Regions from separate parts of the Endozoicomonas sp. ALD068 genome, predicted to be linked through region 1. Evidence: predicted binding sites of a transcription regulator. Region 1 holds the regulator's gene; each other region holds the start of a gene.

Region 1 (10,847 bases):
AGGCTGCGAATAACAAAAAATGCCAACACATCGCTCTTTAGAGCCAAGTAATAAATACAAAAGCACGATATAAATGGAGTTTTGAATGAAACTTAAACCTGTTTCTTTGGCAGTAGCCGCTGTTGCTGCAGGTCTGACCCTGTCTTCTGCCCACGCTGGTGTTGTTAAGACGGAAGGCGAAGATATTATCGTCAGCACCAAGAACGGTGGTCTTCAGCTGAAAACAGATGACGGCGCCTTTTCCTTTAAGGTAAGCGGCAAGCTGCAGTGGGACTACGCAAGCCTTGATGATCTCTATGTCGCAGACACTGGTAATGACGCTGAAGCCCGTAAAGGCTATATTCGCCGTGCCGAGGTTGGTTTCAGTGGTAAGGCTTACACCGACTGGAAATACAAGCTTAAGCTGAAAACCAAAAGCGACGACTCAATCGAACTGGATGATGCCAAGATCACTTATGTTGGCTTCAAACCTGTAGAAGTGACTCTGGGTCGCTGGGGTCGTGATTATGGACTGGAAAATACCGTGAGTTCTTCCTGGATCATGGCGATCGAGCGTCCAATGATCTACGACTTTCTGCAGGGCGATGAAGGTAATGACTACGGTATTCAGGTAGCGACCGGTGGTGATAACTATACCGCAGTGTTTGGCATTCACCATGATGGACAGGCGGAAGAAGACAAGCCGGAAGTAGAACGGACTGCCAGCTACATCGTGCGTGCTACCTATGCTCCCATCATGAATGATGACATGCTGCTTCATCTGGGTCTGAACTATTACAACAAGAATCCGGATGGTGCTTCTAATGTTGATTTAGAGTCCTCCTTAGGCGTTAAAAAAGGTGCAGACCGTGCTGTAACGGTCACAAACGTTGATAAAGATTCTGAATATGTTTTGGAATTGGCGGGTCAGTTCCAATCACTCCAGCTTCAGGGTGAGTATGCGGTTAGAGACTTGAAGTCTAAAGACGCTAACAGCGACGCAAAAGTCTCAGGCTACTACGGACAGATTTCTTACCTGCTGGACGGTGGCAAGCGTTCTTATAAAGAAGGTGCTTTTGGTAAGCCAACCGGTGGTCAGTGGGAAGTGTTCGCACGTTATACTCAGGCGACTATCGACCAGGATAGTGCGAGTGATGATCTTGAACTGAAAACCACTACTCTGGGCGTAAACTACTTTGCGACCAGGAATATCCGCGCCAGCCTGAACTATGTTCAAGGCAAAACCAACGAAAACATAGAAAATGATAAGGGAAGCGCTATCGTATCCCGCCTGCAATACGTGTTCTGATCCCCATTCAGTTCCTTAGTGTGTGAGCCTGGCCCTGCTTTTGCGGGGCCTTTTTGGCTAAGCCAAAATGTTCTGCAGCCGGTTCTCCGGGGGGATATCTTATCCGCATACATGGTCATAATTGAGATTCTGGAACCAGCCCGGACAGAGCTGTTCCAGTTGATCTTCTGTGATCATTTGTACTCCTTATCGATCACTGACCCAACGGTAATATACGCCTGTTGAGGGTGGTTGAGCCTGGTGGGGTACATCAGCCTGAGTTTGTGCTCTTTGATCAATGGTTGCAGGTATTTTTTGCGCAGAGATTCGCCACTTCGATTCAGCAGTTTTTCCAGTTCTTACAGTTGTAATGTTCGCAGCGCACACAAGTTAAGGATGGCTTGGCGCACCTCTTCGCTGGGGGCTCGCTTTTTTGTAGCGACAGGCTCTGCCAGAGTCGAAAGCTGGTTCTCTAAAGGTCCGGACCTTTCGCCTTCAGACCAGGATCTTTCCATCTCCATACCTTCGAAAATCCGTTCTAGCATCGTATCTTCTGCCATAGCCTGGGCGGTGAAATAAATTGTTCCACGACCACTACCATCTTGATATAGAAGCTTTTTGTCAACAAGAGAGGCAAGCAGGGCCGAGAGGTCTCGAGGGTGAATATCCAGAATAGACATCATTCTGGCATGATCCACTGTCTTTTCAATATGAGCAGTAATCAGGATAAGCTGCTCTTGCTTGCCTAATTTATCAAAAACTACTTCCCCCAGGATTTCGGCATCCCGGCTCTCCTCAACCTGCTCAGCCATCATCCGGCGAACCATCTCTTCACTCACCTGCATATCACCACTGTTAAAGCGACGATAGGTGCCGATCATGGGGTTACCTTTGATGTAGACTGGCTTTTGCTTACGATTGGCGGGAGGGACATGAATGTGGATGAGAGATTTCCCCTCAATCTCCAGAACCTTGACCCAACGATCTCGAATAATACAAGTGCTGATTTTTTGTGGATTGTTCAGGGTATCCCAAAACTCTTTCAGAACTTTCGGGGTGTCGGCAATACCTTCCAGAACAAATCGGTGACCCGATTTTTCTTTAAGGCCCAGAAAAATATCGCCGCCCTGGGTATTGGCAAAAGCACTATAGGTTTCCCACATGTCTTTCGGGATAGCACCTTTGCCATCCCGCCCCTGTGCCAGTTTACACTCCACGTCCACACTTTCCCGCATGGCGGCAATATCTCCAAGCGTTTCGATAATCAGCATTCAAATTCCTGATGGCTGCCCATACCCGACAGTGGTTATGTTACCGTTTATGCAGCTTCTTGTAACAGGTAAACCATGATTTCATTATTTTCTTCTGAAAGCTCATCAATACCAACTCGATCAGTGGAGAATCAGGCTATCGGTTTTATGGAGAGAATGCTCCGGTTATTCCAGCAAGCGATCGATGAACAGGGCTATTTCACGTCATTTTTTATAAAAAAATCAAAAAATGAATTAAAGTGGCCGAGAAATTTGACGAAATAGAATTTTAGACCTTAAATGAATGAATAAGAGTTTGCTTATTGCAATTCATATTATTCAGAGCTGTTTGTTACATTGCGTTGATGACAAGGAAAGTCGTTACAATGGATGCAGCAGATCAGGTATTGATCATAGAGGACTCTCAACAGCGCCGACATGATCTAAGTACCGTTATCGAATTTATGGGGTATCGTGCCAGGGCGGTCAGTTCCGCCTACTGGGAAGATGCTATCAGCGAGTCCAGCAAAGATGGATTCTGTGCGCTTTTTCTTGGCGATTTTCTCCAGGCAGAAAGCTCAATGCAGGGCATGATCGCCCGCATACAGAACTGGAGTGGCGGTGTCCCCGTCATTCGTATAGCCGAACCCCTTCCGGAAAACCTCCAATCCTCACTCCGCAGACAGGTCATTGCCCGTATCGACTGGCCCTGCAATCGTTCGCAGTTACTCTCTTGCCTGCATTACGGTCAGGTGTATCGTGAACAATGGCGCCACCTTCATCAGACAGGTATGAATCAGCAAGTAGAGCTGTTCCGCGGGCTGGTGGGTAAAAGTGATAAAGTCCGCAAAGTTCGCGCTTCCATGGCACAGGTGGCTGACCGTGACGTCAATGTTATGGTGACCGGTGAGTCAGGAACAGGCAAAGAGCTGGTGGCCAGGAATCTGCACGACCACTCCCATCGTCGGGATATGCCTTTTGTGCCGGTAAACTGTGGTGCTATTCCTAATGAATTGCTGGAAAGTGAGCTGTTTGGCCATGAGAAAGGTTCTTTTACCGGTGCGGTCAGCTCAAGAAAAGGGCGGTTTGAACTGGCACAGGGTGGCACACTGTTTCTTGATGAAATTGGTGATATGCCGCTGCACATGCAGGTTAAGTTGCTCAGGGTTTTGCAGGAGCGCACTATTGAAAGGGTGGGGGGATCCGAGCAGATTCCCGTAGACGTCAGAATTATAGCGGCTACTCATAAAAACCTTTCTGAAATGATTGAGTCCGGTGAGTTCAGGGAAGACTTGTACTACCGGCTGAATGTATTCCCCATTGAAATGCCTGCTCTCAGGGATCGTCCGGAAGATATTCCGCTGATTCTCAACGAGCTGGTCAGTGCAATGGAAAAACAGAGTCGCGGCTCCATTCGTCTGAGTTCTGCTGCGATTATGTCGCTATGCCGTCATGACTGGCCGGGTAATGTCAGGGAAATGTCCAATTTGCTGGAAAGACTGGCGATTATGTATCCCTACGGTGTCGTAGGTGTTCAGGATCTGCCACAGAATTTCCGTCATATGGAAGCTATTACTGATGATGACGGTGTTGCCGAGCTGTTCCCGGATAGTATTCAACCTGCAGGAACCGGAAAAGTCGATGATTTGGCGATTCTTCCTGTGGGCGGCCTGAATCTGAAGGAATTTTTGACACGGCTGGAAAAAAGCCTGATCCAGCAAGCTCTGAGTGACTGCAACGGCGTTGTGGCCAGAGCGGCTGACAAACTTCAGATTCGCCGGACGACACTGGTTGAGAAAATGAGAAAGTATGGCCTTCATCGTTATGAAGAGACCATGCGTTAATCAGATCGGTTCAAAAAAATGGCTATCAGCGTGAGCTGATAGCCATTTTTTTTTGTCTTAACTTACCAGGTTCGATTTTATGACGGCCTCGTCTGCTTTTGAAAAAAAGTAGACGAGGCCGTTTTTGTATTTTTAGAATCCCGAAAATTTTTACCTGGTAGCTGTCTTTTTTATCTAAAAGTAAGTCGGTTTTATCAATTATCAAACAAGTAGGAAGATAAAATTTTTGACGTTTTTTATCTCTGGATAAAGTGTTTTTATCCAACATTGGAAATTAACTTTATTTTGTCGTTTTTTAAATCTCTCAGTTTCGGAATTTATTTTGTCAATTAAGTAACACTTTATATCCCTCTGGAAAATATTATGCGACAGTAATTCGTCACTATAAAATGACACTGTCAAATAACTTTCTTTTTATTTTTCAATGAAACGACGTTTGATGTCTTCTTTTTAGATCGATTTTGACTCTGTCAAAAAAGTAACATGACGGAAATTCGACCGGTAAAAATAAATCTCAATAAAAACAGTAGGTTATGATCTTTAGGCTGGAACTGGTCAAAATGATGTCACGTCAGCTATGTGACCATGAGTGAAAAACAGGCGTTTTAAAAAATTGGCACGGCTCTTGTTATTAATAAAGTACAGGCAGTAAAAAAAGAAAAAACGTTTTTGATTCCAGATTTTATGCAGTAATCACTGAAAAGAAGCTGAAAGCCATGAACTCATCAACAAAACAGATTATTGCAGTTGCGGGGTGTAAGGGTGGAGTAGGTAAAACATTAGTTGCAGTCAATCTCGCACTGGCTCTCACAAACAACGGAAGACGTGTGGTTTTAATGGATGGAAACCTGGCTGTCCCCGATGTTGGAATAAGCCTTGGGCTCGAGAAGAAGCTGGATGTGGCCCACTTCGATGCCAACGACTCTTTTTCCAGTTTTATTCAGGATGGGCCCTCGGGTCTGAAGGTGCTGTCGCCAAAAGGGGAACCTATCTGGAGGGAGACCGTAGAAACCGGTCATGCTGTCCGAATGATAGAAAGTCTGGAGTCACTGGCTCCAACTCTTGATACCCTGGTCATTGATACCGCACCTGGATTAGCTCCGGACAATGTAGCTCTTATTCAGGCTGCGGGAGAAATTCTCATCGTCATCAATCAGGAAGTTGTGTCACTGCTCGATGCTGTGAGAATGATCCGTGTGCTTTACCGAATATACGGTGTCCGTCGTTTTGGAGTGATTGTCAACGCCGTTAATAACCGTCGGTATGGATCGAACCAGTTTGAAAGGTTGCAATCCTATCTGAATGATGAAGTAGAAATTATTCTCCGTTATCTGGGGGCGATTCCATTCGACAAGGCTGTCGCAGAATCACTCACCCGTCAGCAGGCACTTCTGCAGGTAAATCCGGATTGCCGGGCTTCGAAAGCCATTTTGCGTATTGCACATCAGATGATGGCGATACCAGTAACACCGCCAAGAGGTCGTATCGAATTCTTCTTGCCAACAAGAATAAAAGAGAGGGTATAAGCATGGATGCTACAGCACAGGGAGTGCAGGCAACTCAAGCCAATCAGGAAAAGAGTCAGAAACTGATTCAGACCGAAATGGTTGAAACTCATAAGGCTCTGGTAAAAAGAATTGCGAATCATCTGGCCGCGAGGATGCCGGCCAGCGTTCAGATCGATGACCTGGTTCAATCAGGCATGATCGGTCTGCTGGAAGCGGCCTCAAAGTACGATGCCAGTAAAGGTGCCAGTTTCGAAACATTTGCGGGCATTCGTATCCGTGGTGCCATGCTGGATGAAATCCGAAAAGGTGACTGGGGGCCAAGATCCGTTTACAGAAACAGTCGCAGAGTGACTGAGGCGATTCAGAAGGTTGAAGCCCGCCTTGGAAGAGATGCCAGAGACTTCGAAGTGGCCAAGGAGCTGGAAGTCAATCTGGATGAGTTCTACACCATTCTCAGTGACCTTCGTGGTTGCCGACTGTTCAGTTTTGAAGAACTGTTCGACAGCGAAGAGTCCAGAATGCAGGCTCGCTCTGGAGATAGAGGTCCATCAGCCGATATTCAGGAAGAGAAGTTCAAGTATGCCCTGGTAGAAGCTTTAGAGAAGTTACCTGAGCGGGAAAAGCTGGTCCTGATGCTTTATTACGATGAGGAGATGAATCTCAAGGAAATTGGTAAGGTTCTGGGCGTCAGTGAGTCCAGGGTCAGCCAGATTCACTCTCAGGCAGCCGTCAGATTAAGAGCCAAGCTCCATAACTGGTTAGGTTAAACCACCAGTGTACCCGAGGGGGACTCGTGGGTATAGGGTCCCCAAGCTCTAAAGCAAGCATTTTTTGTTTCTATCCAGGGTCATTGCTTCTCCAAACCCTGTGGCTGGAATGAATGATTTGTAGAGTAAACGGTATTTTTTCACTCTATATGCTCTCTGGCAGTGAGCAGCAAGCTTTTAGCTTCCTATTATTCCAAGTACGCAGGTCCTTACTCCATATACTTTTTTATAAAGTAGTTTTTATTAAGTAGTCTTATAACGGACCTGTATTAATATGAAATGGAATTCTTATCTCGCAGGGTGCTTTCTGGCCCTTACCTCCTGCTTCCTGTCTGCACAGGAAGCGCCAGTGAATATCAAGAACGTTGTTACCATTAACACTCATCAGGCCAAGCGCCTTCATGAGTTGGGGGCTTTATTTATAGATGTGAGACCATATCAGCAGTGGGAATGGGGGCATATTGACCGGTCTCAAAGTCTGGATTTAAGGGCGGGCTTCAGACAGCTGTTCAAGCCTGGCACTTTGGATAAAAAGACGCCTATTGTCATCTACGGAAACAGCACGTATCACATGAGGGGAGCGATAGCGAGTTACCTTGCCGCACTCTGGGGTTACGAGAGAGTGTTCTTTTTCAGGGACGGCTACTTTTCCTGGTTGGCACTTGATTATCCGGTAACACTTTATTCAGAACTGGAAACAGAAGAAGTCATCAGTTGGAAGCCAGGAAAGCAAAAGATAGATGATATGAGTGATTCGCAGACATTCTCGTCCATGTTGATGAAATAAGTTATTTCAAGTTATAAAAAAGGCGTCATGTGGCGTTTTTTTTATAACTTGCAGAAACCCATGGTATACAAGAGCCAGTTGATGCCTATAATTTTTTATTCAATATTGTGTCGAATATAACCAGTGGAGCGACACCCGCATGTCTCCCTTCTTCATTTGCCTGAATCGTTAAGCCGTAAACCCGTTCATCTCCAGCCACTTTAAACTCCCATAATGGCTCGCTCTTATATTTAAAGCATTTGTAGCCTGTAGCGCCTTCTTCATGGGCTGCATACCGGCCTGTTTCGTGAATGCTTTGCATTTTTTTAAGGGCATTATCGGATATTGTGCTTTTGATTGCATCTGATGAAGCGTCAAAATAGGCATAGGCAACAATGTTTTTTTTACCCGTATCTTTACTTGACGGGGTAAAGCCTCTTCTGTAAATAGGTCTGATGTATTGGTTGTCTATCGGTATATCCTCTTTCCACGGCCTCGCAGGCAACTGGTCCTTCGGCATAATGATATCCTTGAGTTTCCTGGCTATTGCCCCAATACTTCGACTTTTTTTAGGGCGTTTTTTTTTCTTGATCTGTGTTAAGTCATGATAGAAGGGTAAATACGGCTGCTTCCAGTCGTCGGGGTAATTGACGTTGGTTTTGGTTGAAAACGCTAAGTCTTGAGCGTTATCGCACTTATCCATAGATTTTTTGATGTCCACTGGCATCTTCTTTTTCTCGGTTCTGATTATTTTTTCTAACAAACGACTAGTGTCTATTTTCTTTCTGTAGGCGAAGTAACGGGTTATTTTTTTCGGTAAAGGCACCAATGCAAGTGTAGAACCTAACATGCACAGAAGGTAAAATGTATAGGAAGCTACAGACGCTAAATTAAAGAGCTTCATAGTAAAGCTGTTGTTGTTTGCTTCTCTCCTGGCTCTTACTCTTTCAGCAAGCTCCCTGGCTTCAGTCCGCTTGTGCTCGTTGAGGCATGCTTGACGATCCTTTATGCATTGTTGGAACATTTTTTTTATTTCTACAGGGCTAAGAATGGCTGCAGATTTTCTAATCTGGGAATTAATGTATTTTCTGTGCTGCAGGATATCCTCTTTTTTGTGATCACTATTAACTTTTAATGCAGTTGATGTCTGTCTTTCTAAATCATCAAGTTTGCTTTTTAATGATTGTAACAAGCTCACAAATACAGTATTGCGTCCTTTTATTAAGTGGTCCAGTTCTCTAGCATAGGCTTTGTAATCTCCGGATTCTTTCTGATACATGAAAATTTGTTTTAATGCCGTATCGTAGCTATCGAGTTCATCGAGCAGATTTTTCATACAGGGGCTTAGAGGGAAGTACTCATATTTCTTAAGAACAGTGAGTCGCTTCTCATCAAAAACAAGCATTCCGAAATCATTGTTGTGTATATGGATGTAGTTGTTAGTCTGTTCCAGAATCTTTTTTAATTGTAATGTCTTGGACTCCAAACGGACAAGGTCTTTATATTTTTTCATTACAGGAACCGATTCAGGGTTCTGAATACCAAGCACTATGCCGGTCTCATCTGATTTTTTATAAACCCCGGTCATTCTATTCTCAGGACCGATCTGCTCCATCAGGCTTGGTTGGTGACAGGACTGAGACTGAACTTCTCTTTTAGGCGCTGTTCTTTTTTTGTGAATTATTTCTGTGGGGGCTGAGCACTTATCTGCCAGGCACACTGCCTTCGCATCATCTTTTCCGCCTGTTTTCTCTAACTTTGTGACCCAGTCTGTAAGGCCAGTTTTTGGGCAAGTGTTGAGTTCAGCTTTTGCCAGGGAAGCCATGCTACAAACGTTACTTCTTCCATTGCTTAGTGCATGCACTGACTGCAAGCCTGAAAAAAGACCAAGAGCAAAAACGAAGCGCTCTGTTATCGACATATCAGAAAAATGTTTACCACGGACTGCAGCCGTTTGTTTCTTTGTGGTTTCTTTGGGAAGGGTGTTTTTTCTTACTTTCCGGCGACCCCATTGTTTTTTCTTGTCTGATTTTGTGGATTGTTCTGGTGCATAGCCAAATCTTCCGTGGATTAAGGTGCTGTGACCGGAAACAGGGAGTGACATCGTAATTCTCCTTAATATGTGTATGTCGGGTCAGGCCAAACAAGAGAGTTTTGACTAATGAAGATATAGACTGGCTGATTTCAGAAAAGTTCCTTTGTTTGATTCTTTTTTAATGAATGATCCTGAACGTCAGTTCATAAAAAAACAGAGACTGTCAGCCTGCACCGATAATCAAACGATTACCTGCTCATTGTTTTCATGTGGACAGGCTCCGGTATTTCCCTGACGGAACTCCGAAGCCTGTGTGAGGGCAGTACCAGTGGGTAGCTACTCCCAACCTGGCACACCGGTCATGTCAGGTAGCTTATGGGCAATACCCTTGTGACACTGAATGCAGGTTTCACCGTTTTTCTCTGCAGCGGTATGGTTTTTAACCGCCAAAAGTGATTGTTCAGACAGTTCCATAGATTCCTGGGTATGGCAGTTACGGCACTCCTGAGAATCATTGGCTTCCATGCGAGCCCATTCCCGCTCAGCCATTGCCTTTCGATGGGCTTCAAACTTCACCGGGGTGTCTACCTTGCCTGTTTGGATGCCTCTGGCTACCGACGAAAAGAAAACCGGGATGGGCCTTTCTTCCTGGGTCGAATCAAGAAGAAAGACCTGCCCCTGAATGCCTTTCGGCTCATCATCCTGTCAGTCAGGAGCTATTTTAAATATTGCACTTGCGTTTAATGAAATTGAATGGGTGCGATTTACTGGATCCAAAGGTGGCAGAAATGCTGCTGTATATGTTTTTACACATTGATCAATGTCAGGGTTTACTATTTTTTCCTGAATTCTGGTTTTTAAACCAAATATATAATAAGGCCCAGCATTAAATACCGTTCGTTTAACCGGCCATGCACTCACTACATGTTCAGGTGGTATGCGTGTCGTGATTACTTCTTCAGCAGATTTGATAGAAGTAGTGCGTAGCCCAGGTCCCTTCAGATCTGCAGCTGTTTTGCACATGTCGATACCGGTATTGACATAACACTGATAAACATAGGTGCTGTCTTCCTCTCCAGGCTCAGGAATGTAAAGCACAGGCGAGTCAGGCTGATTCTGCGATAAAAACATTGGGAACCAGGTTGCAACTGCGATGTTGCGGCTAGTGCAGATGATCTTGTTTGCTGAGTCATTCACCAATTGGTAGTTACTAAAGATTGGTTGATACGCTAGTTTATGGCCACTTAATTTTGTACTGAGCAGAGCTTCAAGGAAATCATTATCGTTAATAGAGTCCGAATCATCTGATTTTCGATTAAATCCCGTTTTGAAAATGGTTTCCGGAGGCCTCGAATCGCCCCTATATACCACTCCAATATGGGATGGTGTTTTCAGAGTAGGAGTAAACCT
Region 2 (10,847 bases), 3.7 Mb from region 1:
GCTGGTACCGATCTCCTGCCCATCCAGAGTTTCCAGCCCTTCCGGCATTCTCGCCTGAACTCCGGATACAGCCAGCTGCATACGGGCATCAGAGAGTCTTCCGGCATCCACCATTACCTGACCCGAAGCAGGGTGAATCTTATAAGCAATATTGTTTTGATCCAGCACATTGACGACACTGGCCACATCATAGAGTTCCTGATTGCCATACAGTGGCTGATAATCGGGAGATTGTGACCAGAGCCAGAAAACCGACATCAGGGCAACAGAAACTGCAAACAACACCATCAGCACCACTTGATAGCTGCGATTGTTTTTCAGAACTCCGGTGACTCTGTCCACTGCTTCGCGCCACACAGGCTTCACTTCTTTTTCTTCTGGTGTCGGCTCCGGGGCAGCCTTTTTATCTGATTCTGCCATGGTATTTTTCTACCTTAAATCTGCATACGCATGATGTCTTCGTAAGCAGTCACTGCCTTATTACGGACCTGCATCAATGCCTGAAAGGAAATACTGGATTTCTGCATGGCAATCATGGTGCCCATGAGGTCATCACTCTCCCCGGTTTCAATGTTGTGCATCATGCTGCTGGAATGTTGTTGCAGATCATTAACCTTTTCGATGGCCTGTTGCAGCAGATTGCCAAAGCCGGTGGTAGTCACAGCTTCAGATTCAATTGCGGAAGGTAAAATCGGAGCAGGTCGGTTTTTCAGGAGTACACTGAGGGAATCCGGGTTAAGACCTTTGATGTCCATTGAGCCGCCATCCACTATTGTTCTGTGAAATATTGTTCTGTAAAAGTGCCTGGTGAGAACAGGCTCTTTCGTAGTTGACGATTTATTGTCAGAATTATTTATCGGCGGCTCAGGGTAATCTTTACCCGTCGGTTTTTATTTCTTCCTTCAACAGTTGCATTGGTGGCGACAGGATAGCGGTCACCATGAAAGCGCATGGTAAGACGCTGTTCGGGAATACCTTTTGATCGTAAATATCTATAAATCCGGCTTGCACGCACTTTTGACAGCTGAAGGTTTTCCAGCCTGTCACCCCGAGAATCTGTGTGAGCGTCAATGGCGACATTGGTTACACTTTTATCCACCAGAATATAAGTGGCCAGATCATCAAGATGTGATAACTGCTCAGAGCTTATACGAGAGCCTGAAGAGGAGTAATAGAACAGTGTTTCTTTTGCCTGTTCGTAGTTCAGAGCCAGCAATTCTCCATAACATTTATAAAATGTTGCTGCTGTTTTTTGGAAATTCATAGCGGGTATTTTAATATGAACAGGGTTAACTGCCTCCCTCTCAATCTCAATAACCAGCTGATGACCCTGTTGCATATCTTCCACAACACGGGCAACATTGATTCTCATTTCAAACTGTTTATCCGGCTCTGCTTCAACACCTCCCAGAGCGTTCAGATAATGGCTATGACGCCAGGGTGATTGCTGAACCCCAACACGAATATGTCGGGCTTCTTTAATGAAAAAATCCGGTTCCAGGGTTATATAATGAATGCCTCCGGCAGCCGCATTCAAAACGATACTACCCAGCCCCGTCACTTTGCTGTTCATGCGACACTCGAAACGGGAAGTGGTCAACTCCCATTTATGGAGACTGAGTTCCTGAGGGAATTCTCTGACTGAGTTGGCTGATGATCGGGAAAGCAGCAGCAAGGAGAAGCCAAAAATCGTGAGGCCAAAAATCAACAGTTTCTGAAATCGCCGCAAATCATCAGAAAACCACATGCTGATCAGCCCAGCTTTCTTTCGCAGATGCCCTGTTGGTTATAGGGCACAGGTTCCTGACTGGAAAAAACCACATCAATAATCTGGTTAGTACTGGCAGCCAAACGACTCAGCAGTTTGCCGTTTGCCTGATTCAAACTGCGGCAGCGACCTGCTGTGATTTCCAGTTGATGCCATTGTTTCAGTGTGATTTCAGACTTGGGAGTAGAAGCTATAATCTGCAGAAAAGTTCGTATACCTGCCGGGTCCGGTGACAACCCCGCTTCTTTCAAATAATGCTCTCGCAGGGAAGCATTCAGATGCAGCATGTCCAACAGTTTGACCTGAGTTTCCAGATGAGTTTCCAGAGCTGCAATATCCCTTTCCAGCATCAGGTTATGGGCCTTGCTCAGAACAGCTTCAAGTTTGCGGGTTAAAGCCAGTGCATCTCGAATATTATCCAGCAGTTTTTTTTCAGCAGAGACGTTGTAGGTACCACTTTTATTGTCATTCTTTTCTGTGGTCATCAAAGTCATCGGAAAGCTCCAGAATTTTATTGGCAAGCACTTGATAATCGACCGGCATCTCACCTTTTTTAATGGCGCGCCGAATGCTTTCCACTTTTTTACTGTCAATTTCATCTATGGCTGACAGAGACTGGAACAGTTCTTCAATATTCTGGGCTTCACCGCTCAACTGCAAACGATCATTATTGACTTTAGGGGGCTCGACAGCTTTCGCATCATTCTTAACTGCACGCTGACTTGCTATTGGACTAGCCGCTTTTTTTGGCCCGGTGCGATTTATTCCTGGCATCCTTTTCACCACTCGTATGTGATGGGTACAGAACTCCAATCGGCAAGGTGTCAAAAAATATTAAAATCCCCTGAAATGAGGATTTTTTTTTGCCCATGGCCCGTCAGAAATAATTGAACAGAGACAACTGCTTGATGTTGGCATAAACCTGCTGACTGGCATTGAGCAGGGTCTGCTGCTGAGCCAGATCGGTAGCAGCCTTTGTCATATCAATATCTTCAAGGGATGAATGAAGTTTTTCCAGCATGAGTTTGATATCGGCATGGCTTTCACCCACCCGGTCAAGCACACTCTGATTACTGCCAGCCTTGGTCTGGGCGATCCCTATCCTGTCCAGAGTGTCGTCAATCCATGTCAATGCGTCAGAAAGAACGGTGTTTAAACTCACAGGGCTTCTCAGTTCATCCACTGCATCAGACAGAGCATCAAAGACACTGTCCGTTGGTGGTGTAGCGGTTGGGTCAAAAAACAGATTTTCTCCCGGCTCATTAACCGGTATCTGGGCAGAGCCGCTGATATTGACCTGGCGAAGGTTATTATTGCCATAGTATGAATAATCACCAGCGACTTCATCAACAGGCTTCTGGGTGCTCAGGGTTCCGGAGAAAATATATTGCCCGTCTGCCTGCTGATAATTGGCCAGGCTTAACAGAGACTTACTGACCGTATCCAGCTCCTCTGCCAGTGGCACATAGTCCTGATCAGTCAGGGTTCCGTTGCTGGACTGCAAAATAATGTCTCTGGCACGCCGCAGTTGCTCAGTCATTCCACTGTACAAAACATCTTGCTGTTGCAGCATTCTCCTCGCCGAATCAATATTATCTTCATACTGTCCTATTGCCGTTAATTCATTATTGATCTGAAGAATTTTTACTGTGTCAACGGAGTCATCTGATGGTTGCAAGATACGCTTTCCGCTTGCCATCTGGTCAGTGGTTACAGCCAGTCTGGCCATACCGTCCTGCATAGCCCTGAGCATAATATTATTGAAATTGATGCTGCTGATACGCATGTTTTCGGCTTCCTGTTTTAATCAGAACATTCTCAGCAATGAATCAAATGTCTGCCGGGCCACTGAAATTACCTGAGCATTGGCACTGTAAAGTTGCTGAAAGCGCAGAAGGTTGGCGGCTTCTTCATCCAGATTGACACCGCTATAAGCATTTCGGCTCGCTTCAGCCTGCTCAAACAGCTTTTTACCCCCATCGGCTTCTGTTTTCGCCTGAGAAGTCTGTACCGCAATATCGCCAATAAACCGGGTATAGCTTTCAGTCAGACTACTTTGCCCTTCTATCAGAGCATCATTCTGAAGCTGAATAATTGTCTGCAAGTTTGAATTATCGGCCACGCCGCCACCTGGTGCTGCCAGAGCCAGAGCAAAAGGTTCCGTCAGAACCGCATCAAGATCTCTGGCACCATAACGCACCGGTGACAACCGGTAAGCCTGGTCAGTAGCGGTGCCGTCGATATCAATTTCAACACCATCAAAGTTCAGGGTATCGGTACCGGCACCGGATAAGCTGCCACTGAATTGAACCCCGTCGTTCAAACGGGTAATAACATAGTTGCCGGTGTTATCTACCCGCAGATCATAGTCGCTGGCTTTGACTTGGGAACTATCCGTAATTCTCATATCAGACACTGCGGTAGAGACAACGTCCAGGGAAAATATACCACTGGCAGGATTTGTCAGATCAGAAAAAAGGTCGACACCGGCGTTGCCATTAACATCTTCCCCAAGTCGAAGCTGGGCATTGATCGTCGATGATATGACTACTGCCAGGCGCCCAATCTCATTTTGAGCCTGTGTTAAAGTGCCATTCTGGTAATTCAGCATGCCACCAATGCTGCCTCCCGGATCACCGTGTACCTTTAGAGAGGCAGAATCACTTTCAAACTCCAATGAAAAGCCATCAGGGTTGCTGGCTGATCCGCTCACATTCAGGTTGTTTCTCTGATCACCAACCAGCAGTGGCTGCCCTGATTTCAGATAAATATTAATACTGCCATCTGACTGCTCCAGAACATTGATGCCCATCAGCTTTGATAATTCTTTGACGGCCAGATCCCGCTGGTCAAACATCTCGTTAGCAGCCTCACCACTGGCACTGATCTTCTTCAGCTGGTCATTAAAGCCGACAATATTTGCCAGCAAACCATTCGCTTCTGCCACCGCAGCCTCCAGCTGCCGCCCGACCAGCCCCTGATGACCCGCAATTTGGTTATTCAGTGTCGTAAACTGCTGAGCCAGTTTATTACTTTCGCTGAGTATGACCTGCCTGGCAGCACTGGAATAAGGATCAACCGTTGCGCCATTGAGCGTCGTAAAGAAACTCTCAAGGCCTGAGGTAAGAGAGGTGCTGTCATCGCCCAACCACTGGTCCAGCGAATTGATGTATTCTGAAAAAGTGGCTGTTTTTTCTGCCAGAGATTGGCTCTCCCACATCTGGGCAGTAAGAAAACTATTGGCTATTCGCTCGACACTGGATGCATTAACACCGGTTCCCTTGGTACCGATTCCCGGATGCAAAGTGTAAGTCGGGTACCAGTAAACCCTTTGACGGCTATAGCCTTCTGTTTCGGCATTGGCAATATTATTGCTGGCGACATTAAGCGACGCCTGGCTGGCCTGTAATCCAGAAATACCTATCTGCGTCAGACTCATGTCATCTACCCCGATTAAGGTTCAGCATCAAGCCAGTCGTCTTTATCACCCAACTGCCTTATTAAAGCCTCAGCGATACCCAGCCCGCCTTCTTTACCCAGATGTCCGGCAATCTGGCTGTCAAACATTGACTGAAAAAACTGCACATCCTTGCCCGACGTCGGCAAGTCTGAGCTGCTCATCATCGCTTCATTGGCCCTGCGCATACTCTTGAGTAATTCGTTAACAAATATGGCTTCAAAGGCTTCTGCTGCTTCTTTCAAATCCTCGGGAGCTTTCCCCTGACCGGAGTCCGGCTGATAAATACCGGCCAGATGTTTAGCCGACAGAGTGCTGCCAATATCCATATCGAACGCCCTTATCGTAAATTCTATTTAAATCACAATTAATTCGGCTTCCAACGCCCCGGCTGCTTTGAGCGCCTCAAGAATTGACATCAAATCTGTGGGTGTCGCCCCGACACCGTTAATAGCCATGACCACTTCCTGCAAAGTGACTCCTTCCTTAACCATATAGATAGCGGCATTCTGCTCTTCTATTGTCACATCACTGTTTAATATGACTTCTGTGCCTCCTCCCTGAGAGAATGCACCAGGCTGTGATACCGAAGTTGCCTGCCGGACTTTGACGACCAGGTTGCCATGACTGACTGCAGCCGGACGAACACGAACATGCTCGCCCATAACCACAGTGCCTGTTCTGGAATTGAAAATAATACGTGCCGCAGGATCTGCCGTTTCAACATTCAGCCCTTCGAGCATGGACATAAAGGCCACCCGCTGGCTACTGTCTTTGGGAGCCGAAACCAGAATAGAGACACCATTACTGGCGTTGGCGACTTTGGGGCCAAAGTGATTATTAATGGCCGTCACTACCCTGCGAGCATTGGTATAACTGGGTTCTTTTAAATTCAGTACCAGCTGTTCCCCAAAGTTGAAGGCGCTCTTTACTGAACGTTCAACCAATGCACCTCCGGGAATGCGACCGGCGTTAGTACTGTTAATCTGTATAAGGCTACCAGCGACCGGAGCATCCGCCGTTCCTGCCAAACCCTGAGCAGAAACTCCGCCCACAATCAGACTGCCCTGGGCCACTGCAAACACCTCGCCATTAATACCTTTCATCGGTGTCAGCAGCAGAGTTCCACCTCTGAGGCTCTTGGCATCACCAATAGAAGAAACGGTTACATCGATTTTCTGACCCGGACGGGCAAACGGAGGCAAGCTGGCATGGACGGTGACTGCTGCAATATTTTTTGAATTCACATCAGAACTGCTGATGGTTAATCCAAACTCTCTCAGCATGTTCACCAGTGATTGTTTGGTAAACGCTGATTTATCTCCGGTGCCATCAAGCCCCACCACCAGACCGTAACCAATCAGCTGATTATTTCTGACACCTTCAACATCCACCATATCCAATAAACGACGGGCACTGGCATTACCTGCCACAACGAGCATAAGAAAAATGATTCCCCATCGCGTTGAAGACATAATGACCCCTGTCAAAATGGAAACCATGGACTGTTAAGCATCTTGCTCACCCAGCCTGGTTCATGGGCATCTGAGTTAATGCCTAATGCCACGTAATCAATTTTTGCTTCCGCCAGTCGCTCAGACGAAACCTTGTTATCCGTTTTGATATCTTCCGGCCGGACCAGCCCGCTGATCTTGATCAGCTCTTTACCCGAATTGATGGTCAGCCATTTTTCTCCCTCGACCCTGAGGGTGCCATTGTTGAAAACCTCGACCACCTTCACGGCAATATTACCTTTCAGGCTATTACCACGACTGGCGGAAGTATTGCCTCCGTAAGTTCTGGAAGGCTGAATTTCAAAGGCCAGAGATCTGCCCCCGCCAAGAATCGATGCACTGCTTTTACCAAGCAGAGTGGGATCAGGAATGCTGATGGCATTATTTTTGTTGACATTACTTAAACCACTCATGCTGATATTCGTGGTACCTTCCAGCTCGATGGTAAGAATATCGCCCAACCGATAGGCACGACGGTCGGAGAACATAAAATACCCGTAGTTGGCATTAAACAGACTGCCGTTGGGATAAACAGCTTCGTTGTAAGAGTTCCCCTTTTGAAAGGCCACTTTTTCGAGAGCCATTTTTTCCGCTTCAGGTTCAGGACGCTCTGTCACTTGCTGTTGATTACCAGCAGATCGGGTGTCCCCCTGACGGGGTGCAGTCGAACAACCCAACAACATAAAAATAGCTATAAAACACAGAAGTCTCATTCCCTGCCCTCTATCCAGCCCTGTTAAAGAGTCTGGTTAACAAACTGCATCATTTCATCAGCCGCTGCGATGACCTTGGAATTCATTTCATAGGCCCGTTGTGCTGATATCATATTGACCAACTCTTCCACTGAGCTGACATTGGATGTTTCCAGAGTAAACTGTTTCAGCGAGCCCAGACCTCCCTCACCCGCAGTGCCTTCTACCGGATCACCACTGGCGTTGGATTGCAGGTACAGATTCCCCCCCAGAGCCACCAGGCCAGCCGGATTAACAAAATTAACAACGGTGATCTGGCCTATTTCTGTCGGTTCAACCTGCCCCTGAATGGTTGCCATAACAATGCCATCTTCACTGATACTGATTCCGGTAGCGTCAGCGGGCAGGGTAATGCCAGGCTCCAGGGGCAAACCACTGGCGTTCACTATTTGACCATCTCCATTCAGATGAAACTGACCATTTCTGGAGAATGCAGCGGTTCCATCAGGTTGAGTAAACTGAAAAAAACCATTCCCGATGATCGCCACATCCAGTGCCTGTTTCGTGGTTTCATAACTACCGGGAGTAAACACTTTCTGGGTTCCGGTAATTTTTACGCCGGTTCCTATCTGCAGGCCGGAAGGCAATTCGTTGTCCTGGTCTGACAGCGCCCCCGGCTGTTTTCCAATGTGATAAAAGAGATCTTCAAAGCTGGCCCGATCCCGTTTAAAACCGATGGTATTGACGTTGGCCAGGTTGTTGGAAATGATGGCCATCTGCTTTTCCTGAGCAGCCAGCCCAGTTTTACTGACCCATAATGAGGGATTCATAGACTCATCCTCTGAGCTATAAGTTGTTATCTGCTGTCAGTTACTGATCTCTGACTAAACGGTCACCTGCAGAAGCCATGTCGCCAGCGGTTTTCATCAGCTTCATCTGGGCCTCAAACTGTCGGCTGAGGCTTAAAAACGACACCATTTCTTCCAGAGCATTAACATTACTGCCTTCAAGAAAACCGCTTCGTAACCTGACTTCCGGATCCGCCTCCAGCTCTCCACCCTCAATCGAACGAAAAAGCCCGTCTGCGCCTTTGGTAATTTCTGTAATAGTCGGGTTCACCAGCTTTAACTGGCCCACCTGAACAGGATTGCCGCCCTCAGCAGGTACAATACTTATCGTGCCGTCTACACCAAAGGAGACAGACTGATTATCCGGTAACTGAAGAGGCCCGCCATCTCCGATAACGGCATACCCCTGGGCGGTCAGTACGTTACCTTCGTCATCTATTTTTAACTGTCCGGCTCGGGTATAAGCTTCATTGCCATCACTGCCCTGGACTGCAAACCAGCCACTGCCACTGATCGCAACATCCATTGCACGACCGGTAGTCTCCATTGCACCGCTGGCAAAACGACTACCGAGTCCTCGCATTTTCGGCATCACCCGGGCTTCAAGGCCATCACCCTTCATTTCCACGGCCATACTGCTAACAAAGTCCCGGCGGAATCCGGGGGTAGAGACATTAGCCAGATTATTGGCATGTACCTGCTGGGCTTGCATGGCCAGATTGGCTCCGGCTGTGCTGATATATAGAACTTTATCCATCAGATAATATTCATCAGTGCCTGAGTAAGGTTGTTACTGGTTTCAATGGTTTTGGCATTGGCCTGATAGTTACTCTGGGCCTCAATCAAACGCACCAGTTGCAAAGAGATGTCGACATTGGATTGTTCCAGTGCTCCTGACTCCAGGGAACCCATAACACCCGCTCCCGGAATACCCAAAGCAGCATTACCTGAAGCAAAGCTTGACTGCCAGAGGCTGTCCCCTATTGGAATCAAACCACTGTCGTTAGCAAAATCGGCCAGAACGATCTGCCCCTGAACCTGGGTTTGTCCGTTGGAGTAAAGCGCCTGAAGAATACCGTCAGCAGTAATCTGAATACCGTTGAGTGAGCCCGGAGGAAAACCATTCTGGGTGACCCGGTTTACCGATGAGTCAGTGCCCAACTGAGTGAAATCTGAAAAATCGATGTTGAAGCTCATCGCGTCAGCACCGGACAGCCGGGCATCCCCGGCTGGAATACCCAGAGTGACCGCGCCGCCAACAGGGGTTGCCAGGGTTCCATCGTTATTAAATGTGACCGGCTGAGTCAGGTCCGGCCCCTGCCCATCAAAATAATATTCAATGTTCCAGGCGTTATCTGCAGTTTTTGCAAAATACATACTGACGGTGTGCGATCCACCCAGACTGTCATTAACATTAAATGCCATGGTGGAATTAAAGGTAGACCGGTTGGTTGGGTCTATTGCCACAGCAGGCGTAATGGCATCCGTTCTGGCATCCAGATTGGCAAGCGTCACCACATCGGTAGTTGCCTGAGCGGGTATAGAGGTCTGGTTGATTTTCAGGTCAGTCTGGGTACCGGCCAGTACGTTGCCTGATGCATCCGCTGAATACCCCTGAAGCCTCAGGCCCTTATTATTGACCACATTATTATTGGCATCTAACTGAAAGAAACCGGCTCTTGTGTAATTCATTTGGCCATTGTCATTCACGACAAAAAAACCCTGACCATTAACCGCCATATCAAGCGCATTATCTGTTGAAGTGATACTGCCCTGTGAGAACTGCTGACTGATAGATGCCACCTCAACACCTGCCACCTGACCATTACCACTACCTATCGAAGAGGCATAAACATCAGAAAATTCTGCACGGGACCCTTTAAAGCCAATGGTATTACTGTTGGCAATATTATTACTGACTATTTCCAGATCCTGCTGTGCAGCATTTAATCCGGTCAACCCGATTCTAAACGACATTCTCCACCCTCCCTGACAGTCTTATTTGCCAATTGTTGAGATAGAAGACAGTGGTACAGATCCCATGCCTTCAAGCCTTAATTCACTTCCGGAACTGGTCATATTGATACCGGTGACCGTAGATTTCATAGACAACTTACCGCTATAGGCTTCATTACCATTGACTCCGGTCGCAGTGACCGTGTATTGCCCGGGAGCAAGATCATCCAGAGTGAATGGAATAATGCCTGCCGACTGTTGTCCCAGTGATTTGGACTGAACCAGACTACCATCCGGCGTATAAACCCGAATAAGAACGTCCGAAGCATTAACCTGCAACTCGGTTTTCCCGCTGTATTGACCTTCCTCTTCTATCGACAGGCTATTGGAGTCAACCCAGACTTCTTTCCCTACCAGTCCGGCTGCCCCCAGAGACTGGGACTGCTGAAGTGAACTGGTCAGACCACCAATTCGATCATCAATAGAGTTGAGACTTTCAACAGAGGATATTTGCGAAAGCTGTGTCAGCATCTGGTTGGTGTCCATCGGCGCCAACGGGTCCTGGTTGTTCAATTGTGCGATGAACAGTTCGATAAACTGATCCTGGTTGAC
Region 3 (10,847 bases), 3.7 Mb from region 1:
GTTCTGGATAATGCTGCGACGCAGGGCAATTCGAACTTCAGAGGTCAATAAGTGTGGTTCTGTAATCCGTTCAGACGACTCCAGCAGGGTGCTGGCAATGGTTTGAATATCACTGACAGAGACATCTTCGGTCAGCAAATCTCTGAGTATTCGGGAAAACACACTCATGGACAGCTTCTTGGGAATAAGATCTTCAGCCAGTTTGGGGGAATAGTGAGTCAGCTTATCCAGCAGTTGCACTACTTCATCATGCCCAAGCAGCTCACTGGCGTGTTCATCAATAATTTTATTAAGGTGTGTAGCGATAACCGTAGCAGCGTCGACTACCGTGTAGCCCAGTCCGACGGCATGTTCCCGCTCTGAGGTTTCAATCCAGAGTGCTTCCAGTCCGTAAGCAGGCTCTGAAGTTGCAATACCATTTATCTCACCAAATACTTCACCGGGATTGATCGCCAATAAACGCATGGGCTCAATCTGTCCTTCGGCAACAATGACACCCTTGAGCAGTATATTGTAACTATCAGGTTTCAGGTTCAGGTTATCTTTCACATGCACGCTGGGAATGAGAAAGCCCAGCTCCCGGGATTGGGTTTTGCGAATGCCTTTTAGCTGAGTGAGTAGTTGAGCGCCCTGATTTTCATCTGCCAGAGGAATGAGTTTATAACCCAGTTCAAGCCCCAGGGTATCCACTGGCGGAATATCTCCCCAGGACCAGGGTGATGACTCACTGACATCTTCTGTATTGGCTGCAGAGTGGCTGGATTCGGGTTCATCCTTCTGATGTTTGTTGGTGGTCCACCAGGCCAGAAACGCCACGATCAGGCCCAGACTGAGAAAGGGGACATGGGGCATACCGGGAACAATGCCTATCACCATTAAAATCATGGCTGTGAGGCCCAACGCTTTCGGAGAAGAGAACATCTGTTCGGAAACCTGATGCCCTACATCCGCAGATTCAGAAACACGGGTTACCATGATAGCCGCAGAGGTGGAGAGCAGCAGCGAAGGAATCTGGGCCACCAGACCATCACCAATCGTCAGAAGAGAATAAACAGCAAAGGCTTCCCCGGCAGATAACCCCTGGCCAATGGTGCCTATCAGCATTCCACCTATGATATTGATGGCAAGAATAAGCAGGCCGGCCACAGCATCACCCCGGACAAACTTACTGGCACCATCCATTGAGCCATAGAAGTCTGCCTCCCGGCGTACACTTTCCCGGCGGTCGTGCGCTTCCTGCTGATCAATAACGCCGGCATTGAGGTCTGCATCAATGGACATCTGCTTGCCTGGCAGGGCATCGAGAGTGAAGCGGGCGGTCACCTCAGAAATACGACCAGCACCCTTGGTGACCACGACAAAGTTGATAATCACCAGAATAAAGAACACCACCAGACCAACAACGTAACTGTTGCCAATAACAACCTCACCAAAGGATTGAATCACCTTTCCGGCAGCGCCATTGCCAGTATGTCCATTCAGAAGAACCACCCGGGTTGATGCCACGTTCAGGGCAAGGCGCAACAAAGTGGAAACCAGCAGGATGGTTGGAAACACCGCAAATTCAAGAGGTCGAAGTGTGTAAATGCTAACCAACAGGATGAGCAGAGACAGTGCGATGTTGAAGGTAAAGAATACATCCAGCATAAAAGGCGGCATCGGCAGTGTAACCATACCGAGCGTCATCAGAACGATCAGCGGAATCCCGATATTCAGGTTGCCGCTTTTGGGCGACATCATGTATAGCAGACGTTGAGCTTCCTTGATCATTGTCTCTTCTTATCCCATTTTTCCCGGAAGGCGCTGGGGACTTCCGGTGTTGGTAAATCGGGTGCCTTGCTTCTGCGTCCGGCCTGAAAGTCATTCAGATGATGGACGTAAGCCAAAACCTGGGCAACGGCCAAAAACAGGTCGTCGGCAATTTCCTGATTTAACTGTGTCGTATGATAAATCACCCGGGTTAACGTGGGTGACTGTACCACCGGCTTATTGTATTCCCGTGCCACAGCGCAGATACGCAGGGCTACTCTGTCAACGCCTTTTGCTACGACATAGGGCGCTCTGGCCTTGTCCAGATCATATTTCAGAGCCACTGCAAAGTGAGTTGGGTTGGTGATAATGACATCCGCCGAAGGAACGGCCTGCATCATTCTGCGACCCGCAATTTCCTGTTGCTTCTCCCGCAGTCTTGAACGAAGCTCTGGCTGACCTTCAGACTCTTTCATTTCATCACGCATTTCCTTGTGTGTCATGCGCAGTTTTTTCATGTGGTTCCATCTTTGGAAAGGTACATCAATAAAACAGATCAACAGCAGGGCACTGACTAGAATGGTGATGGCCATGGTAAGGTGGCTGAGGCCCTCTGAAACTGCTTGAAATATCGGCAGCCGGTTGAGCCAGAGCACATCCCGAAAGAACCATTGATTAATGAGCCAGAGGGAAAAAGCCAGCAGCGAGATTTTGGCAATGGACTTTAACAACTCAATCATGGAGTTGGCAGAAAACATGCGTTTAATGCCTTTGAGAAAACTGATGCGCTCAGCCTTGGGTCGTATCTGTTTATTTGAGAATATCCAGCCTCCTAAAGCCGCTGAAGCGGCTATTGAGGCCAGAATGACAATCAGCATAAAGGGCAGCAGGCCGGAGAACCCCTGAGTAATGCTGACGATCAGGTGATCCGTCAGCCAGCTTTCCTGACGCAATACGTCTTTTTCAAACCTGAAGCTTTTGTACATAACCTGAAACAGCTGGTCGCGAATTAATCCACCACTGAGCCATAAAGCAACCAGGGTTGAAGCCAGCAAAGCAAAGGTGACCAGTTCCCGGGATCGGGGAACCTGGCCTTCGTCACGGCTCTTCTGAAGTTTTCGTTCGGAGGGTTCTTCTGAGCGTTCGCCAGTCTGTGATTCTTCTGCCATCTGAAAACTCCTAAAGAACCAGCGATCGTAGAATGTCCAGAACAGTCCGGGTAAATCGTGTGAAGACACCGTTCAGGGTGGAACTGATCAGCATCAGAATAAAAATGCCTGCCAGCATGGTCAGAGGAAAGCCCAGACTGAAAATATTGAATTGCGGCGCCGAGCGGTTCATTACACCAAAGGTAAAAGTGACAATTAATAATGCAACAATGGCGGGAAGAACCATCAGCAGTGCGCTGGCAAACATCCAGCCGCCCATGGCGGGAAGCCGGTCAATATCCAGTTGGCGAATAGAAAAAGGCGCAATGGGAATGGTATTAAAGCTCTCCACAACAATAGAAATGACGACCAGATGCCCATCAAATGCCAGAAACATCAGAAAGCTCAGCAGTTGGAATACCTGGCTGATTACCGGAATCTGGGCGCCGTTCATCGGATCAAACATGACCGCCATACCCAGACCCATCTGCAGGGAGAGCATTTGTCCGGCGGAGGTGAAAATAGCGAAATAGATTTGCAGTACCATCGCCATTAAAAGCCCGACAGCCAGCTGTTGTGCAGTGATCAGAAGGGCTTCACCCGACAGTGGCTCTACTGCGGGTACCGCAGGCAGCATGGGGGCCACAATAATAGTGATGGCCATCGCCAGAATTACCCGGATTCTGGGTGCCACTACCTGACTGCTGATAATGGGCATTGCCAGAAAGAGGGCTCCGATACGAAAAAACGGCCAGAGGTACTGACCAATCCAGCCCACCACTTCAGAGAAGGTAAAGGTTCCCATCAGGCCAGCATCTCAGGAATAAATTCATACAGCCGGAGAAACAGATCCATAAATTCCTGAATCAGCCAGGGGCCCGTCATGCCTATAGTGACCAGTGTTGCCAGCAGACGGGGCAGGAAACTGAGGGTTTGCTCATTGATTTGAGTCGCTGCCTGCAGTGTGCTGACCACCAGACCCACCAGCAGTCCGGGCATCACAATCACCGATACCATCAGAACAATGAGGGTCAGCGCATCACGAAAAAGGTCTGCCACAACTTCCGGTGTCATGGGGTTTCCTCTGAATAGTTCAGGTTGTTTCGCAACTTTGCAAAACAGACTGCAACCCGAAGAAATTAACCAAGAGCATAGTTTTCTAAAATGAATTCGCAATAGATATATAAAAACATTTTTTTACTTTAAAAACGACTTAAAAGAATGGCAAGTCTATTTAATAAATCCAGAAGCCTTCCCGAGTGGTACTTATCAACAGGCAGTACGTTGAAGTTATTAAGCGAGTAAAACCATGAATAGGAATTAGTAAAATGGCAATGACCGTAAATACCAATATCTTCTCTCAGAATGCTCAGCGTAATCTGAGTAAGACCGAGGCAGGTCTTCAGACCGCCATGCAGCGTCTGTCTTCTGGTATGCGTATTAACAGTGCTAAGGATGATGCTGCCGGTTTGCAGATTGCGAATAAAATGGCTGCACAAATTGGTGGACTTGGTGTCGCTATCCGTAATGCCAACGATGGCATCTCCATGGCCCAGACTGCTGAAGGTGCTATGAGCGAGATCACTAACTCTTTGCTGCGTATGAGGGATCTGGCTTTGCAGGCGTCAAGTGGTACCTATGAGGCTGCTGATGTTACCGCCCTGCAAGCCGAATACGATGCTCAACTGGCTGAGATTGGCCGTATTGCCGCAACGACTGAGTTTAACGGGACAACCGTTCTTGGCGCAGGTACCGTCGAAATTGCAGTTGACTATACCGATGCTACCACCAATAACATAGACCTTAACTTTACTGCCGTTGCGCTGACCGCTGTTACCTTTACCGATGCCGCTACCGCTCAAACAGCAGTGGGTGCATTGGATGTGGATATTGCTGCTTATGACGCTGTTCGAGCCAGTCTGGGTGCATCCCAAAACCGACTGAGCACTACCGTCAATAACCTTTCAAATATCCGTGAAAATCTGAGTGCTTCCAGAAGCCGTATCGTGGATACTGATTTTGCTTCAGAAACAGCGAATCTGAGTAAGTATCAGGTTATGCAACAGGCCGGTACTGCTGTGTTGGCTCAGGCTAACGCGATCCCTCAGAACATTCTGTCTCTGCTGCGTTAATCGCTGGAGAGGTAACATTCAGTCAGCTTTAATGCTGATGGTCTTTGTGGGAGCCAGTGAGCTCCCATTTTTTATAGAGCTGTCTGTTATTCGGTTATGTTTCTCAAAGCGGTGCCGACTGAATAAAAGCAGGCATTAATCAGAGGCTGATTATGTTCAGTTTAAGTGGCATCTATTCAGGGCTGGATGTTAACTCCATTGTTGACACTTTGGTGGAGGCCGAGCGTGCTCCCAGTGAAAACCGTTATGCCCGCAGAGAGGAGGCCTTTAATGTAGAACTGTCTGCCGTCGGGACGCTAAAGTCTGCACTGAATGATTTTAATACTCAGGTAGAAAGCCTGAACAGCATCAGTAAATTCAGTCCCAGAGCCGTCAGTGTCAGTAATGAGTCCGTTCTGAGCGCAACCGCTTCCAGCAGCGCCGGGGAAGGCAGTTATCAGTTTTATGTGGATCAGCTGGCGACTCGCCACCAGACTGTATCCGCAGCTATCGCTACAGATGCCACTATTGGTTCCGGAACGGTCAATCTCTCGGTTAACGGTGAAAGCTTCTCCGTTACGGTCGAACCGGGTTCAGAAAGCCTGACTAATTTACGCGATGCTATAAACAGCGCAGCCGATAACACCGGGGTTCAGGCAGCGATTATTAATGAAAACGGTCAGCAACGTCTGATGCTGACTAGTGAGAAATCCGGAGCAGCAAACACCATAACGAGTGACTTCAGTGGCCTTTCCGGTGGCTCAGCAACCCTGGGTTCCTTTACCGATTTACAGGTGGCAGTGGATGCCAGTATCCGGTTTGGTGCAGGAGCCTCTGCAATCACTATTACTTCCGAAGATAACCAACTGGAAAACCTTATTGATGGCGTCACGCTCAATCTGAAAGCCGTCAGCACAGATCCGGTTACCGTGAATATCTCCGTAGACAAAGACAGCCTGAAAGAGTCCATGCAGGAGTTTGTGGATGCCTGGAACAATGTTAAGTCTACCCTTGATACTCTCACAGATTTCAACGGTGTTTCAGCGGGGCCTCTCAATGGTGATAGCCAGACCCGGGCTATTGAGGGTCAGTTGAGAAGTGTCATTAGTTCTTTATATGGTGAAGACGGTGACACATTCAGAACACTCGGGCAATTGGGTCTGACGACTACCGAAGACGGCTCAATAACCCTGGATAACGATAGTCTGGATGACGCCCTGATTAACAACTTTGATGAATTGGCGCAGGTACTGGCTGGTGAAGATGGCTTAATGAATCAAATGGCAGCCGTTCTCACTCCCCACCTTGAAAGTAGCGGAACGCTTGACAGTCGAGAGGACAGGATTGAAGAGGGCTTGAGTGATATTGAAGATGATCGTGCGGCACTGGAGCTGAGACTGGAGCGGACCCGCAGCTATTACCAGAATCAGTTCCTGGCGATGGAAAGTATTCTGGCCTCACTGAGTGGAACCAGTGACTGGATCACCAGCAGTCTGAATAGTCTGAATAACAATAATTCCTGATCATGGAGAGGGTCATGAAGAAAAAAGGTCTGGGTGCTTATCAGCAACAGGAAAAAGCGGGTGTAGAAGCGTCTGATTCTGTTCAGCTGGTGGGTGTGTTGTTTACCAAACTGATGGACAATCTGGCTAAAGCAAGCCACCACATTGAGCGAAAGGATCTGACCAACAAGTCTGATCGCCTCTCCCTGTCTATCGAAATTCTGCTGGTGCTGGAACAGTCTCTGGATTTTGAAAGAGGTGGTGACTTGGCCGGAAATCTCCAATCGTTATATCTCTATTGCATCAGACGTTTAACTGAGGCCAATGCAAAAAATGATTTGACTGCTATCAGTGAAGTTATGGGGCTGCTAAAAGAAATACAGGAAGCCTGGGCCCATATTTCCCTTCCTCAAGCTGCGATTGCCACTATTCAGTAACGGAGCGGTTTGAATGGAAAACCAGGCTCTGCCAGTTTTTTCGTTGTTATCTCTATCGAGTTCAGCGCCATCGGTTGATGGTGCTCAACCGCAGGTCATGGCGGCTGCTGAGACAGTTACTACTTCTTCTGAGTTGACATTTGAAACTGTTCTTCAACAGTTTTCCTCAATAGAATCTGCATCCACAGAGTTAGTCTCTCCGGAGCTTCTGGCTGCAGGGTTGATACCTGTTGATGGGCAGGCAAAAACAGATTTACCCTTGGCAAACCCTGACGTTTCAGAGCTGACAAAGCATATTCCCGTCACCAGCTTACCGATACTGACCAGAGAAGCAAAACCTGAACAGTCCGCCGTAGAAATAAAAAGTACCTCTTTAACAGTAGGGGTTACTGAACGGCCTGATTTAAATCTGTCAATGCCCGGAAAATCTGAAAAACTCCGCCTGCCTGTTCGACCACAGGAATCAGAGGTCTCTCTGACTCCGGTTAATACTCAGTGGGTGTCTCAGACTCAAAAACCATTAACGGATGTTAATCTGGTAGAGGAAGTCGATCACCAGACAGGAAAATTTAAGCCGGAAATCACTCTGAAACCGGATCAGATCCAGACAGAAGCCAAAGCGCCGGAGATAAAAAATCACCATGGATCAAAAGAAATTCCAGCTCCGCTGTCTCTGTTCAATTTCGAAGTGGAACGGAAGGTTACTTTAAAAACAGCGCCTGCGCTGGTACAGCAGACCGAGTCAATACAGGCCATCGTTAATCAGACGCCTCAAACCTCCCAACAGCCTGTTTCCATTCAGATGACTGAGCCATCATCAGCAGCCCAGTCAGCCACAGTTAAGCAACCTTTCCTGCAACCTGAAGTAGCTCAGCGACCCTTCGGGCAGACAGTGGTGCAAATGATTAAGCAGGGTGAGCAGAAAATGGAGTTTCGGTTAGACCCACCGGAATTGGGTCGTGTAACGCTGACGGTTAGCGTTGACAGAGACGCTGTCAGCCTTCAGGTGATAACAGCAACACCCGCTGCCAGAGACTTGCTGCTGCTTCACGGAGATCGCCTGCGGGAAGCTCTTAATAGTGAATCACTGACTCTGGGGCAAATGTCAGTGGATGTGGGTAGCCAGAAAGACGCTGATACGTCGGAACAATCTTCAGAATATCTGCCCACCGCCGATGGTTGTCTTGAATCAAATGGTTATCAGAGCGCCCAGGAACAATTCAGGCTTCATGGCGGCAGATTATTGGATCATTTCGTTTAACAGATCATCGGAAAAGGAGTTTCTGGACTCATGGCAGATGAAAAAGAAGGCAGTGACTCTGAAAACAAAAATTCAGGCCACGGCAAGTTATTAATCATCATCATTATTCTTCTGGTGCTGTTGCTGGCGGGTGGTGGCGCTTTTGTGGCAATGACAATGATGAATCCGCCGCAGCAACAGGAACAGCAACAGCAACAGCAGCCGCAACCGCAAGCTGCAGCATTGGGACCACCCAGTTTTATGGTGCTTGAGCCATTTATTATCACTCTCAAAAGTGATGCCCGACCTCGATATATGCAGATAAAACAGTCATTGATGGTACGGGATGAAACCGTGATCGCAACACTGGAAGCCTACCGGCCTCTTATTCGTAATGAAGTCATCAACTATCTGGGCTCACTCTCGTTTGAAGAGGTTAAAGCCGGGGGAGTTACAGAGATTATCCGTGCTGAAACGCTGGCAAGAGTCAATGCCCTGCTCGAGAAAGAGAGGGTGGGAGCAAGGGTGGATGACTGTCTGATTACGGATCTTGTGATCCAGTAGCAACTTAGTGGCTGAGATGCAGCAAAAAGGACTTGACGCTTATCGCCAACAGGCAGGAAATCAGCGGGATGTTCTGGTTAAACAGCACTTGTCTCTGGTCAAAAAGATTGTGCTGCATCTGGCCAGTAGTCTGGGTAGTAACATTTCCCGGGATGATCTCTTGCAAGCCGGGATGATGGGGCTTCTGGATGCTGCCAGTCGTTACGATCCGGGCCGCAAAGTCCCCTTTGAACAGTTTGCCAAAACCCGGATTCGAGGCGCAGTGATTGATGAGTTACGACAGTGGGACTGGCGCAGCAGAACAGATCGGGAACACGGACAGAAGATCAGGAAGGCAATTCAGACGCTTAATACAAAGCTGGGACGGGCTCCGTCCGAGTCAGAAATTGCAAAAGAGCTTGGTGTCAGCCTTGAGCGATACCACCGCATGTTGCAGAGCAGTAATTCCGACAATCTGCTGAGTCTGGATGGGCTGATGCAGGGTGAGGCTGACAGCAAAATCATAGAGGTTAATCAGGATGACTCTATAGAAGTGGTTGCCATGGGAGGGGAGCGCAGCAGGGCCCTGGCAAATGCTTTAAAGGAGTTACCGGAACGAGAGCAACATTTGATGAATCTCTATTATGTTCATGAACTGAATATGAAAGAAATTGGAGAAGCTCTGGATCTGACGGAGGCCCGTATTTGTCAGTTACACCGTCAGGCTGTTCTAAGACTGCGCTCGCTGCTGGAAGAATGGAACAGGGAATAGTGTTATGAAAATCTTGGGGCTGCTTATCCAGCTAGGCTGCATCTTTGGTGGCTTTATGGCTGCGGGTGGTGAAATGAGGGCTATCTGGCAGCCAGCAGAAATAGTGATGATTGGTGGTGGCGCCTTGGGGGCGTTTATGATTGCCAACCCAACGAATGTTGTCAAAGCGGCCGGGCGACATTTGGTTTATACCGTCAATAATTCAGGTTTTAATCGTGAATATTTTGATGAGCTGCTCTCTCTTTTGTATACGTTGTTCAATATGGCGAAAAAAAAGGGAGGGACCAAGGCGCTTGAAGAGCATATAGAAAACCCTGAAAACAGCGATGTTTTTTCCAAATACCCTCTGATAATGAAGACCCCTCATATCTATAACTTCATTACTGAAAACCTCAGGTTGTCACTGGTAGACGGCATTGAGCCCCACGAATACGAAACCATTATTGAGGAAGAAATTGAATCCATGGAGTCAGAAATGATGCGTCCGGCGGATGCTCTGCAGCTGATTTCTGATGCATTGCCGGGTTTCGGTATTCTCGCGGCAGTACTGGGTATCGTTATTACTATGGGTGCGATAGATGGCCCAATGGATCAACTGGGCCGATTGATTGCTGCGGCTCTGACAGGTACTTTTCTTGGCATATTTATGGCCTACGGATTAGTAGGACCCTGTGCAACGGCCATTGGTCACTCAATCGATCAGGAGATTAGAGCATTTCATTGCATCAGGGTGGGGCTGGGCAGTAACAAGTCCGGTTTTCCTCCTGTTGTTTCAGTGGATTCCGGCAGGAAAATGCTTTTTGCGGACAAACGCCCCACTTTTAGTGAACTGGAAGAGTTGCTGGACGGCTCATGAGTAAAGATCATGTCATTGTCATTAAAAAGAAACATGGCGGTCATGGTGATGGACATCATGGCGGTTCATGGAAAGTAGCCTTTGCTGATTTTGCCATTGCCATGATGGCTTTGTTTCTTTTGCTCTGGATCATGAGCGCCACGGACAAGGAACAGAAGAAAGCCATTGCCACCTATTTTGAAGATCCGGGCTCATTCCGCCATCCAAGCAGTTCCAAGCCCATTAATTTTGGGGGAATGAATACTTTGGTGAATATTCCCAGACCAGGGGCAAACAATCGAGGCAGGGAAGAGACTGAAGTTATTGCTGAGGATATGGACAAAACCCTGAATAACACGCTGATTTTCGACAAGCTGTCCGATGAATTACAAAAATTGGTAGGCGGCAGTAAATCAGCTGGAAGATATGAAGATTACATTGATCTGGAGAAAACACCGGAAGGCTTACGCATTGTCATTCTGGACAATAACAAGAAGAATATGTTTGAAA

The links. The regulator FliA, encoded in region 1, starts transcription of late flagellar genes. The targets are predictions, from matches to a motif close to CTAAAGTTNNNNNNNNNNCNGCCGATA.
Region 2: flgM (flagellar biosynthesis anti-sigma factor FlgM) is a predicted target of FliA. The motif match lies at 2,580-2,606, and genes of this name have one in related genera.
Region 3: fliD (flagellar filament capping protein FliD) is a predicted target of FliA. The motif match lies at 5,123-5,149, and genes of this name have one in related genera.

Annotation. Positions count from the first base shown of each region.
Region 1 is NZ_JBLYNU010000004.1:3,078,470-3,089,316, reverse strand. Features, by position in the region: gene ACO6V5_RS10325 (OprO/OprP family phosphate-selective porin) at 86-1,288, shown strand; gene ACO6V5_RS10320 (helix-turn-helix domain-containing protein) at 1,627-2,538, opposite strand; gene ACO6V5_RS10315 (sigma-54 dependent transcriptional regulator) at 2,904-4,361, shown strand; gene ACO6V5_RS10310 (MinD/ParA family ATP-binding protein) at 5,078-5,887, shown strand; gene ACO6V5_RS10305 (RNA polymerase sigma factor FliA) at 5,890-6,636, shown strand; gene ACO6V5_RS10300 (rhodanese-like domain-containing protein) at 6,986-7,423, shown strand; gene ACO6V5_RS10295 (hypothetical protein) at 7,509-9,506, opposite strand; gene ACO6V5_RS10290 (NapC/NirT family cytochrome c) at 9,774-10,040, opposite strand; gene ACO6V5_RS10285 (hypothetical protein) at 10,143-10,847, opposite strand, start outside.
Region 2 is NZ_JBLYNU010000004.1:6,728,634-6,739,480, reverse strand. Features, by position in the region: gene fliF (flagellar basal-body MS-ring/collar protein FliF) at 1-420, opposite strand, end outside; gene fliE (flagellar hook-basal body complex protein FliE) at 435-755, opposite strand; gene ACO6V5_RS24350 (OmpA family protein) at 854-1,747, opposite strand; gene flgN (flagellar export chaperone FlgN) at 1,753-2,262, opposite strand; gene flgM (flagellar biosynthesis anti-sigma factor FlgM) at 2,234-2,542, opposite strand; gene flgL (flagellar hook-associated protein FlgL) at 2,646-3,554, opposite strand; gene flgK (flagellar hook-associated protein FlgK) at 3,576-5,207, opposite strand; gene ACO6V5_RS24325 (rod-binding protein) at 5,222-5,554, opposite strand; gene ACO6V5_RS24320 (flagellar basal body P-ring protein FlgI) at 5,582-6,700, opposite strand; gene ACO6V5_RS24315 (flagellar basal body L-ring protein FlgH) at 6,712-7,452, opposite strand; gene flgG (flagellar basal-body rod protein FlgG) at 7,476-8,261, opposite strand; gene flgF (flagellar basal-body rod protein FlgF) at 8,302-9,036, opposite strand; gene flgE (flagellar hook protein FlgE) at 9,036-10,256, opposite strand; gene ACO6V5_RS24295 (flagellar hook assembly protein FlgD) at 10,278-10,847, opposite strand, start outside.
Region 3 is NZ_JBLYNU010000004.1:6,749,505-6,760,351, forward strand. Features, by position in the region: gene flhA (flagellar biosynthesis protein FlhA) at 1-1,770, opposite strand, end outside; gene flhB (flagellar biosynthesis protein FlhB) at 1,767-2,918, opposite strand; gene fliR (flagellar biosynthetic protein FliR) at 2,929-3,702, opposite strand; gene ACO6V5_RS24425 (flagellar biosynthetic protein FliQ) at 3,702-3,971, opposite strand; gene ACO6V5_RS24430 (flagellin) at 4,226-5,029, shown strand; gene fliD (flagellar filament capping protein FliD) at 5,182-6,531, shown strand; gene fliS (flagellar export chaperone FliS) at 6,546-6,947, shown strand; gene ACO6V5_RS24445 (flagellar hook-length control protein FliK) at 6,961-8,208, shown strand; gene ACO6V5_RS24450 (flagellar basal body-associated FliL family protein) at 8,239-8,751, shown strand; gene ACO6V5_RS24455 (sigma-70 family RNA polymerase sigma factor) at 8,768-9,502, shown strand; gene motA (flagellar motor stator protein MotA) at 9,507-10,358, shown strand; gene ACO6V5_RS24465 (flagellar motor protein MotB) at 10,355-10,847, shown strand, end outside.